DNA from 3 places in the Selenomonas sp. oral taxon 137 str. F0430 genome. Region 3 is predicted to be linked to each of the others. Evidence: riboswitches for the same ligand, from Rfam matches in the RefSeq annotation. Region 3 holds a riboswitch; each other region holds the start of a gene.

Region 1 (3,278 bases), on a different contig from region 3:
GCCGACAGCCGCCTTGAATATGATTCTGTCCCAATCGGCTTCGTTCCAGTATTTGAGGCTCGGCACGGAGATCGGATAGCCGTCTTTTCCCTGTTTGAAATTATACCAGAGCTTGAGATTTTGCTTATCGCTGAGCTTCTTGTCCAGACGGATATTCAGAGCGTCTTCCTTGTACTCGGATCCGCCGAGCGTGCCTGTGCCGCCCACAACGCCGTCCACGAATTTCGTATCGCCGCTCATCGAACGGGTTGTCGTGAAGAAATAGCGCAGGCTGTGATCGGGAAGTGCCGATCCCGAGAGCGTCAGTGCATAATTATGTTTGTGCCATGCCCCCGTGGAGAGATCAAGCGTCCCTTTCTGCTGCTCGCCGCCCTTGCGCGTGATGATGTTGATGACGCCGCCCGTTGCATCGGGACCGTATACAGAGGCACCCGGCCCCTTGATGACCTCGATCTTGTCGACGCTCTCCATACCGATGAGCTGATCGAGATTCACGCCTGTCGACTTGGTGCCGGTTTTGCTGTTGCCGCCGACGCGCGTACTTGTGAGATTGTCCACACGGCGTCCATCGATGAGAATGATGACGCGTGTGTCGCCGTTGATGGAGACTCCGTTGTTGTAGAACTGATAGCCGTACTCGCCGCCGCGGTAGCCGGGATTCTGGAACGTGATGCCCGGAATGCGCTTGATTGCCTCGGTCAGATCAACGTAATGACGTTTCTCGATCTCCTCGCGTGTGATGACTTTGACGTCACCGCCCGTACGATAATAGGACTGCTCTGTAATCGTGTCGCCGAACTGATCCTTCGTACGCTCTGCCGAGACGACGACGTCATCCAGCGTATACGAATTGAGATTTTCATCATGTGCGGCATAGGCGGCGTTATGCCCCCCCCCAATGGACACGAATGCGAGGGCAATCAGCGCCGACAGCTGCTTTTTCTTCATACCGATAGTTCCTCCTTGACGCTTCTAGGGGCTGCGGATTACCACCGCGCTCCGTTGATGTAAGAGAATTCGTAGTTCTGCTCCGTGACCCATGTTTTCCACTGTCCTTCGAATGAGCCGAAGTTCAGTGTCAGCCGTTTTGTCTCACCCGCAGGGACTTTGCACATGGGCAGGCGCTTCGGCGTGCCGACGAATTGGTAGGTCGTGCCGTCGGCGCGCGTGAATGTGATCTGCATTGTGAAGTCGTTCAGCGCCGTGACAGTGATGTCGTCGCGTCGATTTTCAAAAATGCCGGACACGCACAGCTCGCCGCCCGAGATCCAGACCTTCGTCGTCGTCCACTCGAGCATCATCGGATCGTCCGAGACCTCCGCCGCCATTCCTCTGCCGCCTGTGCACAGGACAAGCAGAAGAGCAAAGAACAACATCCTGTATAAACGCATTTCCTCACCCCCTTTTGGAAAAATCTCACAAAAAAACGGCGTTCTCCGCGCAGGAAAATGCCGTCATACCGCCGCTGTGGGCGCGGCTCTCCTCCCCATCGCTCGTGGGTCAGGCGGTGAGCGTCAAACAGGCAGTTCTCCCGGCTCGGAATCATCGCGCAGCTGCGCCTTCCCAAGGAGACGATCTCCCCAGTGACATCATACAGTATTGCTCTTCCTTACGGTGGCGGGACCGCTTCGGCTTTACACCGAATTCCCTATTAAGTCCAAAGGACACCTGTTCCGTTTAAGTTTATGATATTATAATGCGCGCTTATTGTATTATAGGGGAATGGAATTTGTCAAGATGGATTCGGGTGGAACAGAAAAAAAGAATATGCAAAAATATTGAATGTTTATTAGGAAGTGATTTTGTCTTGCATGAATGCGTTTGATTCGGTAGAATGAGGTTTAAGAACCGCTTGGCGCGGTATTTTGTGGATATTGTTTTGGGCAGGATACGGAAAGCTTCCTGCGGCAGCCGTGAAATATAGGATTCAATGAAGGAGGTTCAACATATGCAAACCGGACAACTAAAGGAAATGGTGAAGGATAAGTCGCTGCCGGCGCCGATTCAAAAGGCGCTGCAGGTGCTGCATCTGCGCGATATTGCAAATATGCAGGCGGGGCGCGTGGAGATTGCGGGCGATGATATGTACGCGGATGTGTTCGACGCGGTGACGCGGCGGTACGGCGATCAGCGCGCGGAGGCGCACGAGCAGTACTACGATGTGCAGTACCTCGCGCGCGGAGCGGAGCGGCTGCACTATGCGCCGCAGGGCACAGAGGGAGAGGTCGCGGCGCGCATCCCCGAGCGCGATCTGATCTTTTACCGCGGGACGCCCGATCCGGAGTATATCGACGCCGTGCCGGGGACGGTGACGATCTTTGCGCCGGGGGAAATCCACCGCCCGACGGTCGCAGCAGGCGAGCCGATGGAGATCCGCAAGGCGGTCGTTAAGGTTCATTCGTCTCTCATGACGTCGTGATCCTTGCAAAAAATATTGTTTTGTGCTACTCTTACGTAGTATTTCATACCAAAATAAACGACGATGTGCGGGCGCCCTCGTCCCCCTCGGGACGGGGCGCTTTTTTCGGGAGGAACGAAATAGATGTCAGAAGAGCAGGGCGCCAATATTCCGAAGAACTACGATCCCGCTTCCTTTGAGCGGAAATGGTATGCGTATTGGGAAGATCACGGATTTTTTCATCAAGAGGCGGACGAGAGCCGCGAACCGTACAGCGTCGTCATCCCGCCGCCGAATGTGACGGGACAGCTCCACATGGGGCATGCACTCGACAATACTCTGCAGGATATCCTCGTGCGGTATCAGCGGATGCGCGGGAAGAACGTCATCTGGGTGCCGGGCTGCGACCATGCGGGCATCGCGACGCAGGCAAAGGTCGAGGAGTCGCTGCGCGCGGAGGGGACGACGCGGTTCGACCTCGGGCGCGAGAAGTTCCTCGAGCGCGTGTGGGCGTGGAAGGAGCAGTACGGCGACCGCATCATGTATCAGCTGCGGATGCTCGGTTCGTCCTGTGACTGGGCGCGCGAGCGGTTCACGATGGACGGGGGATGTTCGCGTGCGGTGCGCGAGGCGTTCGTCAGTCTCTACGAGCAGGGGCTCATCTATCAAGGCACGCGCATCACGAACTGGTGCCCGTCCTGCACGACGGCGATCTCCGACATCGAGGTGAACCACGAGACGGAAGAGGGGCATCTCTGGCATCTGCGCTATGCGATCGAGGGGACGGACGAGTACGTCGAGATCGCAACCACGCGCCCCGAGACGATGTTCGGCGATACGGGCGTCGCGGTACACCCGGACGACGAACGGTACAAACATC
Region 2 (3,278 bases), on a different contig from region 3:
GCGACGAGAGCCTCGCGCGCGATCATCCCGGTGCCGACGATTGAAAGTTTCATCCGTAAACTCCTTTGTATACGATAGATACTTTATTATAGCAGGGTGGGCGCGAAAAATGAAGAGCGCAGCAAAAAAGAGCCGCCGCACGCACTGTGCAGCAGCCCGATTTTATCTCTATATACTTAGATACTTATCTTATTTTTCAAGCGCATCCCACGCATCATTTGCACGATGGACATAGAGATCGCGGATCGCTGCGTTCTCACCAATACCATGCAGATAGGTGGATACCTTAAACCCTGCGGCTTCCAAAACAGACTTATGCGAATCCTTATCGTCGCCCGCCATATCGTTGTTGGCATGATCGCCTGCAACCATCATCATCGGCATGAGCGTAACGTTCTTGATGCCGGCTTTCTTGAGCTTTGGAATAACCGTTTCAAGGCTGGGCCAGCCCTCTACCGTGTAAACAAACACGTTATTATACTGCATCTCATCAATCTTTGCCTGAATGACGGAGTAATACGCATTCGACGGCTGCGGCGTTCCGTGTGCCATGATGAGCAGTGCATCGTGCTTGCCGCGGTCAGGGAACTGCGTGGCGAGCGCCTTAATCGCTTCGGTTACGTCATCAGACTGGTCTTCCTGTCCCTGCCAGTACATAAGAGACGTACCGCAGGTCATCTTCTTGAACTGTTCCTTGTAGTTATGGAATACGGCCGTCAGATAAGAATACTCCATGCCCGGAATGACGTCGAGCGAGACAAGAGCCACACGGGAGTAGCCGTCTGCTTTGAGCTGTGCGAGCGCCTCTTCGGGGGTCGGATACTTCTTGCCCTCGTTCTTCGCGATGCGGTCAATGATGATATGGGAGGTGAATGCCGTGACGACCTTTACGCCCGGATGAGCCGCCCGAATAGCGTCCACCGTTGCCTCGATGGTCTTCTCCCGCGTGTCTTTGAACGTCGTACCAAAGCTCGCCACAACGATGGCATCCTTGTTCGTGTAATTCATCATCTGCGGGTTTTCATACTTCAGAACGCCGATCTGCGCAGCCTCCATCAGTGCGGGCGTCGCTGTCTTGACCTCCGGATTCAGCTCATACGCCGCCTCAGCCGGGGTATAAGCAACCCCAAACATCGCGGAGCATGCAAGCGAAGCGACCAGCATTTTCTTCCAACTCTTCATCATAATTCCTCCCAACAGAAATATAAAAAGGCTTCCCCCGCCATAACGAGAAAGCCCTCCGGTTCCATACAAAGAATCCGTGAGAGTCCCCTTCCCATCGCTCGCGGGTCTGTGCCAAAGCACACGGTGACTGTCAGACAGGCAGTTCTTCCGGCTCGGTTCATCGCTCCTCTGCGCCTTCCCAAGAGATCTTGGCATCTCTCAGTGACATTATGCAGATTCGCTCCCCTCACGGCGGCGGGACCGCGCCGGCTCTTCCGGCTTCCCTATTAAGCGTGCGCCCGCAGGCGCCGCACCTGTCTCTTGATATTTAATTATGGATTCATAACTACGCTTGATAGAATACACCGTTTTTTACTTATTGTCAATCAGGTATCCCTTATTTCGCCGTATCCTGCTCCACGTGACGCTTCCATGCGCCTCGCTCTGCACCGGATTCTTCGGCGGCTTCCTTGACGTAGGCGCTGACGGCGTCATAGTTGGCACGGACACCCGTGTGCGTATTGCTGTACGTCACGGCATTCTCCCGATCGACGCCGATGGCGCCCGCCTCCTCTGCGGCGTCGATGTTCGCGCCGAGATAGATGAACGACCAGCCGGCCTTTTCCTGTTTATCTGAAATCATACGTTTGACCGCTGCCCGGGTGAACTCTGTGCTTGCATTCTCAAGTCCGTCGGTGATGATGACGAAGACAACCTTTGTCCCCGGCGCAGTGATGCCGTCCGCCCGCTCCATGCGCCGGATCGTCGTGCCAACGGCGTCGAGCAGCGCCGTTGTCCCGCCTGTCACATAGTCATGGTCGGTCAGCGGCGGAACACGCCAAATCGCCTTTCGATCATAGAGTGTCTGCACCTCGTCGTTGAAGAGGACTGCCGTCACACGGACGGGAATGTGGAGTGCACGTTGTTTTTCGACCATACTGTTAAAGCCGCCGATGGTATCGGACTCGAGTCCGCCCATGGAGCCGCTCTTATCAATGACGAGCACGAGCTCAATGCGCTTCGGCTTCTCAGCACCCGTGGTCTGATCTGCAGCATATGCACGCGGCACAGCGAGGAGCAACGAACATAAAAGGGCGGCGCATACGCCGAACAGAGCTTTCTTCCACATAACAAGACCTCCTCAGGGTACTCCCACCGTACGGTTGATCGTCGTCAGTCCGCGATAAACGGTGCCGATGTCCAGTTCCTCGCCGCGCGACTCCATATACTTCTCGAGTTTTCTCTTGACGCGCTGAAGCGCGTTATCGATGGACTTCACCTGACGATGGAGATCGACGGCGATCTCCTGATAGGATTTGCCGTCGAGATAGCTCATGAGGACGCGCCATTCGAGGTCGCTCAGAATCTCCTCCATCTTTTTCTCAATATCGACGAACTCCTCGCGGCTGATGACCAGCTCCTCCGGGTCGCTGATGCGCGCGCCCGAAAGGACGTCGAGCAGCGTGCGGTCGGAGTCCTCGTCATAGATGGGCTTATTGAGCGAGACATAGGAGTTCAGCGGGATGTGTTTTTGCCGCGTCGCCGTCTTGATCGCCGTAATGATCTGCCGCGTGACGCACAGCTCGGCGAATGCGCGGAACGAAGAGAGCTTATCCTCGCGGAAATCACGAATCGCCTTAAAGAAGCCGATCATGCCCTCCTGCACGATATCCTCACGATCTGCACCGATGAGGAAGTAGGAACGTGCTTTTGAGCGCACGAAGTTCCGGTACTTATTGACGAGGTAATCAAGTGCCTCGTTGCCCTCGTGCGTACGGATATGGACAAGTAATTCCTCATCCGTATAGCCTTCGTAGATGCTGTTTTCGGGCATCTCGCTTTCCGGCTCGTCCGCCTCTTCGATTTCGCCTGCCTCAAGTTCGTCCGGTGCAGACTGTTCATCATCCAGCATTGACTTTTGTGGGTCGCCAAAAAAATCATACGATTGCTCCGTATCTCCCAATACCGTCTGCTTGGGAAGTTGCCGATGAGATTTCATTCGTCTTTCCATTTCGATTATAACCCTATTGTAAAACTGCCGTCAAGGGATAAAAAGAAAGGACACTTGCACTAGGATATTAACCTCGGTGCAAATGTCCTGTCCAGAATGTATT
Region 3 (3,278 bases):
AGGTCGCCCTTGCAGGTCTGCCCGTGTACGGGCAAAGAGCGGAGATGCCCGCACTTTTCCGCGTGCTGCTCGTGCGCATCCTTTGGCCTGCCTGTCTCATCCTGCTCGTTATTCTCTATCTCTACGTGGCGAAGATCATCTTCCTGTGGGAGATTCCCGTCGGCATGATGAATTGGTTTGCCTCACTGGCGCTCCTTGCCTTTGCCGTGTTTTTTGTCTGTTTTGCGGGGGATGAACGGCACCCCTTTTTGAAGTCCTTTCTGCACCGCGGGCTGCCGGTCTTTCTGCCGATTCTTGCAGTGCAGGCCGTGGCCGTATGCCAGCGGATCGCGCCGTATGGGCTTACCGCTCCTCGGTACGCATCCATCCTCTGCACGGCGTTCGGTATTTTCCTGCTCATATGTGCGTTCCGGCGCAGTTCTCCGCGCCCGGCGTTCCTTGTCCTGGCGGTCATGATCGCCGTGTCCGCGCTGACGCCGCTGAGCATCCTCGACATCCCGCTGCGTACGCAGGAGGCACGCCTTTGGAGCGTTCTTGAGGAAAACGATATGATAAGGGACGGCACTGTCGTGGGGAACCCTGCTCTTTCGCCGGAGGCGCAGGAAAAATTGCTGAGCGCCTCGGAGTACCTGACGGAGCGAGGTCAGACGGCGTTCCTCGAGACGCCGGGCATGAACGATACGCTCGCGGAATTGCGCCGCAGCTATGAGGGAGAAGACACTGTCGATTGGTTCCTTTTCACCCCGCCCGATCCTGCCTTCGTTCCGGTGGCCGGATGGCAGGAAGCCTATGTGTTTTCGGATACGCCTGTCAGGGACGGCGTGCTCGTTGTGGAAAAGGGGGCGGGCGCAGAGGAGCACTGCGATGTTTCGGCGTACGTCGCGGAGGCGTTGGCGTATGCGCGCGAACATCGTGCGGGAAACGGTGTAAACAGATTCACACGTGAGATGCAGATCGATTTGGATGACCGGAGCCGCCTTTGCCTGAGCGAACTGCGGATCATGGCGCGCGGCGCAGGAGAAGAGGGGGCGGCGGTGAATATGCAGGGCGTGCTTTTGAAGAGGTAGAACGTCTTCCGGAATGCCTGTGCTTCTGTGTGATGCAGATGCGGTCATTCCCGATCAGCAGGGAGGATGCCCCGGTCGTTGTGGAGTCCGCGGTTTTCGTGGTTGACAATAGGATTAGTATTCGTTATACTTCAATAAGTATTTATTCATTTTTAACTTCATAAGCAGGTTCGGTGCTCCTTGTGAAAAGGAGGTAACAGGGAAATCGGTGTGAAACCGATGCGGTCCCGCCGCCGTAATGCCGAGGATGCCCCACCATGTCACTGCGCGAGCGGGAAGACGGGGCGGACGATGACGCAGAGCCGGAAGACCTACCGAATCTCGTACGCCGGGAGCGGTGCCCTTTGTGTGCGGATGCACGACAGGGCGGCGCTGCCACTGCATTCTGCGATGGACAGAACGGCAGTGTTTTTTTAGTGCGTACGATGGAGGAAAGCAATGCATAGGGAAGAGGGCGCGGGGGGCGCTCAGGGGAACTTTGGAGGAGGAAAATATCATCATGACGAAACGACAGCTGGCACTTGCCGTCGCCATCGCGGCGATCGGTACGAATGCGGTGTGGATGAGCGGTGTATCTGCTGCAGAGAAGCAGGATGTCCACGGGGGGGGGACGGATGCCGTCGATACCTATGAACTCGATCCTGTCGATGTCGAAGGGGAGCGGAGCGAGGAGGCCAACAGTCTCACGAGCAGTACGGGCGGCACAGGCTTCCTCGGAACGAAGGACGTGATGGAGGTTCCCTTCACGCAGACGAACATCACGAACAAGGCGCTCGCGCAGTACGGGGATGCAGTTGAGCCGTTGACGAGCGCGCTGCTCATGTCGCCGTCCGTGCGCACGAGCAGCAGCACGATGTACAACGACTTCTCCATGCGCGGATTCCCGATGAACGCGTATCAGTTCAAGGTCAACGGCGTGCCGGGCATGTTCTCCCAGACGAATATGCCGTCGAACTTCGTGGACCGCATGGAGGTCATCTCGGGGCCTGTCATCGGCGTTCACGGCTCGACGAACTCGGAGTCCGCGGGCGGCTCGGTCAATCTCGTGACGAAACGCGCGGCGTACGGCAAGGAGCGCCTCACCTATACGCAGACGGTGAGCACGGGTGGAGCGCTCGGCGAGATTGTCGACATCGGCAGGCGGTTCGGCAAAAACGAGGCGTGGGGGCTGCGCATTAACGCGGAGAACATTCAGGGCAAGACGGCGGTCAAGGGCGAGAAGCTCACGACGCGCGACTTCTATATCAACCTCGACCATGCGGGGCGCCGCAGCACAACGAATCTCTTCATGGGCTACCGCTATACGAAGGACGAGGGCGGCCAGCGCTATTTCGATTTCAGCGGTACGGGGGCGAATCTCTATACGGGGAGTCGTCTGCCGTCGGCGCCGAGCGGCAAGCGCAACTACAGTTTCCCGGGGCAGCATATCGAGGTGAAGACGTGGACGGCCGTGCTCAATCACGAGCAGCAACTGAGCGATACGTGGAAGGCCTTCTTTAACGCCGGGTACAGCCGCAACTACGGCAGCGGCTACGTGATGACCTCCTCGAGCAAGCTCTTCATGCGCAATGAGGCGGGCGATTTCTATAATACGCTGTGGACGTATCCGTACGGCCTGCGCAACGCATATACGCAGCTCGGCGTGCGCGGGACGTTCCATGTCGGCGATGTCAAAAACGACGTCGTGCTGGCGCTCGACCGCGACTGGTACCATGCCTACTGGGGCTATGAACGGAACGGGGCGTATGGGAATGCCGTTCCGAGTTTCGGCAATATGTCGGGGAGCCTCAGCGGCGGCGTGCGCAGCGTGACGTGGAACTATGCGCCCGGCTCTGTCCGCGGGGCGATTAAGTCCGGCGTGACGACTTACTCGGGCGTATCGCTGACCGATACCGTCGAATATGGGAAAGCGACTGCCCTGCTGGGCATTCACCATCACAGCGTCAAGGCGACGTCCTATGCTGCAGACTCCGGCTATAATCGCGCGCGCAGCACGACGGTCAGCAGCAGCGCGAACTCCCCGACGTTCGGCATCGTCTACCGCCCGACGGATGACCTCAGCATCTATGCGAACCACTCTGAGAGCTTTGATAAGGGGAATGTCGTCGGCAGCGGCTTTATGAACACGGGCGCGATGCTTTCCCCTGCCAAGACCAAGCAGAACGAGATTGGCGTTAAGTACCGTCGGCGCGGCGTCCTCGCGGGGCTGAG

What was found. A riboswitch is a leader RNA that binds a small molecule or an ion and turns the genes downstream of it on or off. The one in region 3 is predicted to bind cobalamin.
Region 1: another riboswitch for cobalamin. It lies ahead of HMPREF9162_RS01170 (hypothetical protein); the one in region 3 lies ahead of HMPREF9162_RS11145 (TonB-dependent siderophore receptor).
Region 2: another riboswitch for cobalamin. It lies ahead of HMPREF9162_RS05385 (sirohydrochlorin cobaltochelatase); the one in region 3 lies ahead of HMPREF9162_RS11145 (TonB-dependent siderophore receptor).

Annotation. Positions count from the first base shown of each region.
Region 1 is NZ_AENV01000003.1:12,684-15,961, reverse strand. Features, by position in the region: gene HMPREF9162_RS01175 (TonB-dependent receptor domain-containing protein) at 1-948, opposite strand, end outside; gene HMPREF9162_RS01170 (hypothetical protein) at 987-1,328, opposite strand; cobalamin riboswitch at 1,504-1,687, opposite strand; gene HMPREF9162_RS01165 (YhcH/YjgK/YiaL family protein) at 1,949-2,419, shown strand; gene HMPREF9162_RS01160 (valine--tRNA ligase) at 2,543-3,278, shown strand, end outside.
Region 2 is NZ_AENV01000008.1:11,812-15,089, forward strand. Features, by position in the region: gene HMPREF9162_RS05380 (Gfo/Idh/MocA family protein) at 1-53, opposite strand, end outside; gene HMPREF9162_RS05385 (sirohydrochlorin cobaltochelatase) at 190-1,182, opposite strand; cobalamin riboswitch at 1,305-1,497, opposite strand; gene HMPREF9162_RS05390 (vWA domain-containing protein) at 1,562-2,293, opposite strand; gene sigH (RNA polymerase sporulation sigma factor SigH) at 2,306-3,076, opposite strand.
Region 3 is NZ_AENV01000015.1:189,345-192,622, reverse strand. Features, by position in the region: gene HMPREF9162_RS11155 (DUF4153 domain-containing protein) at 1-1,067, shown strand, start outside; cobalamin riboswitch at 1,222-1,401, shown strand; gene HMPREF9162_RS11145 (TonB-dependent siderophore receptor) at 1,567-3,278, shown strand, end outside.